DNA from 2 places in the Neobacillus sp. C211 genome. Region 1 is predicted to be linked to the other one. Evidence: riboswitches for the same ligand, from Rfam matches in the RefSeq annotation. Region 1 holds a riboswitch; the other holds the start of a gene.
What was found. A riboswitch is a leader RNA that binds a small molecule or an ion and turns the genes downstream of it on or off. The one in region 1 is predicted to bind FMN.

Region 1 (3,423 bases):
ATGAAAGGTCCAGCCATTTATATATTTGGGCAATGGTTTGTTTTCTAGAAGTGTCATTCCAGAGGTCGTTACATCGTATCGTTGTTCCCCTATATTTATTAACCAATTTTTTTCTACCATTGATTGATGTATTTCATCAAAGGAGTCCCTTGTTAATTGCTCATAAATCCCAAAAAATTTTTTTAATGAAAATAGGTGGGCGTCTTGGATAGTTTGTGATGATTTTTTTCCATTCAACAGGTGATAGACGGAGTAAATTGTCCGTTCCCTGTTTAATTGTTTGACACTATAAAGAATAATGGATTCAAGTTGCATCATACTAAGTCCCCCGCCGTTTTTCGTACATTATCGACAAAATTTCCATTTTTCTTCTTTATTCTACCATGAAATAATGTAGATTGTTGCCCAAAAATGTGGAAGAATTAGAAATTCAACTATATAATCTACAGGTATATGGGTATTTTTCTATTGAAAAGTTATCGATACAGTTTTACAATAGATATGAGTTATCCGTTTTCAATTTGATAATGGAAAATGTGTAAGAAGAATTTTGTTTATATTACTGGGAGGTTTTTTTCATGGCAAAGTACACAATTGTGGATAAGGAAACTTGCATTGCATGTGGGGCTTGCGGCGCAGCAGCACCAGATATTTATGATTATGATGATGAAGGCATTGCATTTGTAACTCTTGATGATAATGAAGGAATTGTTGAAATTCCAGATGTATTAATCGATGATATGATGGATGCTTTTGAAGGCTGTCCTACTGATTCCATTAAGGTAGCTGATGAAGCTTTTGATGGTAATCCAACTAAATTTGAATAATATTTAGGTAAAACAAATGTTAAGCTACTACCTCTCTCCTTTTTAAGGTGAGAGGTTTTAATTTTTTACAAAAAAACAACAGGAGGAATGAGTCCATCCTGTTGTTTTTATTTATTAGACGCTTTTAATTGTTGTGTTCTTATTAATCCATGCCTGCATCCGAATGAACAGAAGCATAAAGATGGATGACATCATAACACCTTTTATTAAGTTAAAAGGTAAGATAGCAGGGACTACCAGATTACGCATATCAGGGAATCCCATAAGAGCAGTATAAGCCGGTAAAATGAAGAAGTAATTTAACAAACTCATCATTACCGCCATTATAGCTGTCCCGGCGATTAACGCTAATGTCATACCTTTTCTAGTTTTGAGTCTATTATATACGAAATATGTTGGCAGGATAAACACAATGCCAGCAGCAAAATTGGCTATATGGCCAACAGGAATTCCTGTAAAACTTCCTGTCTGAATATAATTAAGGACATTTTTAAAAAACTCAACTAATATTCCTGCAATTGGTCCAAAAATCAATGTGGCAATTAATGCTGGGATGTCGCTGAAATCGACAAACAAGAAATTTGGGAATAAAGGCAATGGAAATTGTATTAGCATTAACAGAAATGAAATACTGCTCAACATTCCAATTGACACATAAGCCCTTACATTCATTTTCCTCTGTTTCTTCATCTTCTTCATCTTCCTCTCTCCTTTTTTGATCCATCGCGTTTAGGAAGAGAGGTTCAGCAAACAGTCGAGACCTAAGTAAATAAAAACTCCCTCAAGAAAATATACTTGAGGGAGTTTACAAAGGCACGCTTAATAAACGTTCATTAAACATTAATTTTTTGAACGTCTGCAGAACCTCCATCTTCTCCCATCCAGACTATACTGTCGGCTTTGGAATCACACCAAATCCTGCCAAAACGGCTCGCGGGCTTACGAGTTTCACTCAAATACCGCCGATCGGGAATTTCACCCTGCCCCGAAGATAGATCGATATTTAATTACAATTATAATTATACTGCTTTCTGCATTTTTTGTTAAGTAAATGGTTTACGTTTTAACGCATTTGTAACTTTTAAAGTTGATTCTACAAAAAAAGCCGCAGACACTTGAGTCCACGGGTTGTTTATTATCTCAATTCACATTTAATACTTGCTTAGGTTTAATAAGATCCGAGGACAGATGGTTAAGCTGTTTAATACGTGTTACCGTCATATTTCTTTTCCTCGAAATGGAGTACAATGTGTCGCCTTGTTTGACGATATATTGCTTTTTTCCTTTCTCTGTTTTGTCTTCCTTTTGAAGTTTTACATGGGAGCTTGCTTCTAATACATCGTCATTGATTCCAGCTATTCCACCCTGTACATTCTCGCCTGTGTCCGCTTTTCCTAAGAACTTTTCTGGATCCAATGCATATTTCTTATCATATCTCCACTCATGCTGGTGGGTTTCAAAATGAAGATGGGTCCCAGTAGCTTGTCCCGTTCTCCCCATTTTCCCTATTACGGTTCCCTGCTTAATACTTTGACCTTCTAATACAGTTCGCTTGTTTAAATGGGCATAGACCGTAACAAAATGACTTGGATGTTTTATAAATACTACATTTCCGTATGTATTCGAATAATAGGATTTAACTACTTGACCATCATCGACGGCAAGAACAGGGGTGTTCAATTTTCCAGCAATATCAATTCCCTTATGTTTACCCATTCTCGTTCCATATGTATCAGAAATAATACCGTCTGCAGGCCATATCCACCCATCCTTTATCTCTTTCTCATCCTTCATACTTGCTTCGGAATGTATTCCACCTAAAAATAACAAACTGACACATAGCGCCATAATTAGGGCAATAAGAACCCTTTTTATGTAGTCTCGCATTTTCTTCATTCAACCTCCTTAGTTCTTTTCCTCCTCCACACCATATGTTAGTTGTTTCACCTTTAGAACATATACCTTGGTGGAGGAGCGATTAGACATACTTGTTATAATTTGGAGATTATAGTTATTTTATTCATGATAAAAAAAATCAACCACTAGGGTTGATTGAAAAATAATTATTGAAGCGTCTGTAGGTTTGGAGCACGCGGGACTTTGTTTTCCTTTGATAGGTCAAATGTTCCGATTTTTTTTATAGGCGAATTTTTTATAATGACCTTTTCTAAACCAAATTCTTTAGCTGTTAATAACAAGGACTCATAAGCGTTAATCGTAACTTGGTCTTCTCGTAGACTCGAATTTTCATCTATTGTAACAAGTAAAGTTTTTTCTTTAATGGATACATCCTTAATCGGCAGAGCTGGAAAAAGTGAACTTTTTAACCCTAATAAGGGCTGATCATTCTTCATTGCCTCCAAGGCCCTATTAATATCAGTATACGTCTCTATTGATGGAACTAAGTAGGGGATTTCACTATCTTTGGAAAAATAAAAAAAGAAGGCATGATTCTTCTTTTGGACGACTTCAATTTCCTCTTTCCTGCCAAGATTCCCTAGTTCAATTCCAGGCTCACCATTTGTTGAAAATCGGATTTTTTTTATGTTACTGTTCGAAGAAATATCTTTTTGTAATACATTCATAAAATTTGTTT
Region 2 (3,423 bases), on a different contig from region 1:
AATCCTGAGCCAACTAAATTTCCTTCAAAAATATTACCCATGAGTATGCCTCCTAAATTTGTTTTAAACTTCCCGCTTAACTAAATTTTCCTTGTTGCTTCGGTATTCTACTAAATCTTTAATCGTAATCATTTTAATGTTTAGCTTATCAGCAATTTTGCGCAGCTGTGGGACACGTGCCATCGTGCCATCGTCATTCATGATTTCACAAATGACACCAGCAGGCTTGGCACCGCATAAAATTGCAAGGTCTACAGCTGCTTCTGTATGCCCCGTTCTGCTCAAGACTCCGTCTTTTTTAGCAATCAACGGAAACATATGCCCTGGTCTTAAAAAATCGGATGCTTTTGATTCCGGGTCAACCATACTCAACACCGTTGCTGATCGTTCAAATGCAGAAATTCCAGTTGTAGAAAATTTATGGTCAATGCTTACGGTAAAAGCTGTTCGATTTGGATCCGTATTCTTGGAAACCATTGGATGTAAGTCGAGCTTTTGAGCTAATGCCTCGTCAATAGGAACACAGATTAGACCTCTTCCGTGAGTGGCCATAAGATTTATGACCTCCGGCGTTGCTTTTTCAGCAAGAGAAATAAAGTCCCCTTCATTTTCCCTGTTTTCATCATCGCAGACAATAACAACCTTTCCTTCTTTTAAATCAGCAAGAGCTTCGTTAATCGTATTAAACACGCAACATCTCTCCTTTCAAAATGACAAACCCTTTAAGATTGGACTTTTCCAAACTATAATTTAATTAAAACCATTGTCTGCTAAAAATTGTGCCGTTATCCCTGTCTTATGATTTTGCGCAGTATCACCTGAAAGGTTTTTCATAAAATGACCAACGTATTTACCAATCATATCGCATTCTAGATTAACGATATCCCCTGACCCCTTTATTCCCAAAATCGTTTCCGACAATGTATGGGGGATGATCGATAGTGTAAAACTATTTTCAGTTACCGCAAAAACAGTCAAACTTGTCCCATCTACCGTTATAGACCCTCTTAAGATTACATATTTTAATATGTCTTGCTCTGCTTCAATCTCATAGTAGACAGCATTTTCGAAGGACTGTTTACTTTTAATTATGCCTGTTCCATCGATATGTCCTGAGACAAAATGGCCGCCAAACCTTCCACCTGCTGCCATCGCCCGCTCAAGATTTACTCTGGAACCTCGCTTTACCATATTTAAACTTGAAGCTTTGACCGTTTCGGGCATAACATCTACCGTAAACAGCTTACCCGTAAAGGATGTCACCGTTAGACATACCCCGTTGACAGCAATACTGTCGCCAAGGTGAACATCATTAAGTATTTTATTTGCCTCAATGGCTAAAACAAACGACTCGCCAGTCCGCTGGATGTTCGCGACTACCCCAATTTCTTCAATAATTCCAGTAAACATAATTTCCTTCTCCTTACTATGGTTCCACTTAAATTCTTACCCTAAAATGAAAAAGACCCTGAAGACAATAAGTCCTCAGGGTCCTGTAAAAGACAATAGAAAATAAAGGGTTAAAAATAGGTACACTACACCCTACAATTAATCCTGTCTTTTCCTTCTCCCATCCAGACTTTAACTGTCGGCTCTGGAGTTTCACCAGATCCACCGTTTAACAATAATATGTTAACCGGGTCACGGACTAAGAAGCAACGCTTCATCACCGCCGGTTAGGAATTTCACCTGACCCCGAAGGAAATATACAATTCTTATTTTAATGATAGTATACTCTATTGGATCAGTAAAGGGAAACGCACTAAAAAGTATTTTCATACTAAAATCATTTGATCATTATTTCACATAAAATCCATAAGCTAAGGTGATTTCTTCTCCCCTTAGCTTGCTTCCATTGAAAGAATTAGTTTACTCTTTATAAGTCTTTACTGGTAAATAAATATCAAAGTGAAGCTCCCCAGAAGTATACAGATGTTTATGCTCTTCTTTATATACTTCAATACTTAATGCGTTGTGATCCTGTTCATAGCCATATTCTTTCATCCAAGCATATATTTGTTGATATGTATTTTCGACTTCCTCTTGCTTTCCTTTATGGGTAGCAAAAACATAATTTTTACTCGGAATCGTAAATCCAACCATACCATCAGGAATTTCGTCAATTTTTTCGACGGGAGTTGTAACATAATAGGTGAACTCTGTTTCCCTGCTATGAAAAGGTGCAATCAAGACAGGTTCTTTCGTTTGATAGGATACTTCTTCTAGTCGATTAACCATTTCTTGAAAAAGACGTGGAAGTGTATTGATTTGTGAGTAAGTTCCATTCCATGAAATCCCAACAACTTTCATTTCTTCTTTTTCTATTACCTGGATACTCATGCTAATCCCCCTTTTAAATCATCATATTAATATAATTCTAATCATTGCCCTTAAATTCCTGCAAAAATAGTTCGACTAATCATTTAAAAAACTGACGAGATCTCAGCTCCTGTTACCATGAAAAAAGACCGTCCATCTTAATGAACGGCCTTTTACTAGTTTAATAGTCACTTTACCTCTTGAGGAATAGCTAGATTTAACCCTTTGGCTACTTTCTCACCATATTCTGGGTCTGCTTTGTAGAAATGTTGAATTTGACGTAGCTTTATGTCATTCCTCTCAACTGGTTTCATTGCGCCTACCACTGTTTCAATTAAGCGGGCCCGCTCTTCTGCTGACATTAAGCGATATAAATCACCGGCTTGTGTGTAGTGGTCATTTTGATCATAGGCTACTTGTTCAGCAAGTCCATTAACCTGGAAGGCAGTTTGTTTATGTTCAGGTTCTTCCTTTGGTCCTCCAAAACTGTTTGGCTCATAGTAAACCGAACCACCACCATTATGATCGGAACGCATCGCCCCATCACGTTGATAGTTATTTACTTCTACCTTTGGACGATTAATTGGGAGCAAATTATGATTTGGTCCGACACGATAGCGGTGGGCATCCGAATAAGCAAATAGTCGGCCTTGAAGCATTTTATCCGGCGAAGCCTCAACACCAGGGACCATTGTTCCAGGAGAGAATGTGGCCTGCTCGACTTCTGCAAAATAGTTTTCCGGATTACGGTTGAGCACCATACGTCCAACCTCGATTAATGGGTAGTCCTTATGTGACCATATCTTTGTGACATCAAACGGATCGAAGCGATACGATTGAGCATCTTCAAAAGGCATGATTTGAACATGGAGTCTCCATGCTGGGAAGTCACCCTTGTCAATTGCATGAAATAAGTCTTCCGTATGGTAATCAGGATTATCTCCAGCTAACTTACCAGCAAGCTCTGGTGCCATATTCTTCACACCTTGTTCGGATTTAAAGTGATATTTGATCCAAACTGCTTCTCCATCCGCATTAACCCATTTAAAGGTATGGCTGCCATAGCCATTCATGTGTCTAAGTGTTGCTGGAAGTCCTCGGTCA

Region 2: another riboswitch for FMN. It lies ahead of ribE (riboflavin synthase); the one in region 1 lies ahead of ACSU6B_RS14350 (ECF transporter S component).

The regions. Positions count from the first base shown of each region.
Region 1 covers NZ_JBPXRO010000013.1:134,548-137,970, forward strand. Annotated here, with positions in the region: gene ACSU6B_RS14340 (helix-turn-helix domain-containing protein) at 1-318, opposite strand, end outside; gene ACSU6B_RS14345 (ferredoxin) at 579-827, shown strand; gene ACSU6B_RS14350 (ECF transporter S component) at 942-1,526, opposite strand; FMN riboswitch at 1,693-1,824, opposite strand; gene ACSU6B_RS14355 (peptidoglycan DD-metalloendopeptidase family protein) at 1,968-2,723, opposite strand; gene ACSU6B_RS14360 (negative regulator of sigma-X activity) at 2,891-3,423, opposite strand, start outside.
Region 2 covers NZ_JBPXRO010000003.1:203,069-206,491, forward strand. Annotated here, with positions in the region: gene ribH (6,7-dimethyl-8-ribityllumazine synthase) at 1-41, opposite strand, end outside; partial or broken gene ribB (3,4-dihydroxy-2-butanone-4-phosphate synthase) at 67-690, opposite strand; gene ribE (riboflavin synthase) at 751-1,410, opposite strand; FMN riboswitch at 1,559-1,707, opposite strand; gene ACSU6B_RS04610 (GyrI-like domain-containing protein) at 1,870-2,340, opposite strand; gene katA (catalase KatA) at 2,508-3,423, opposite strand, start outside.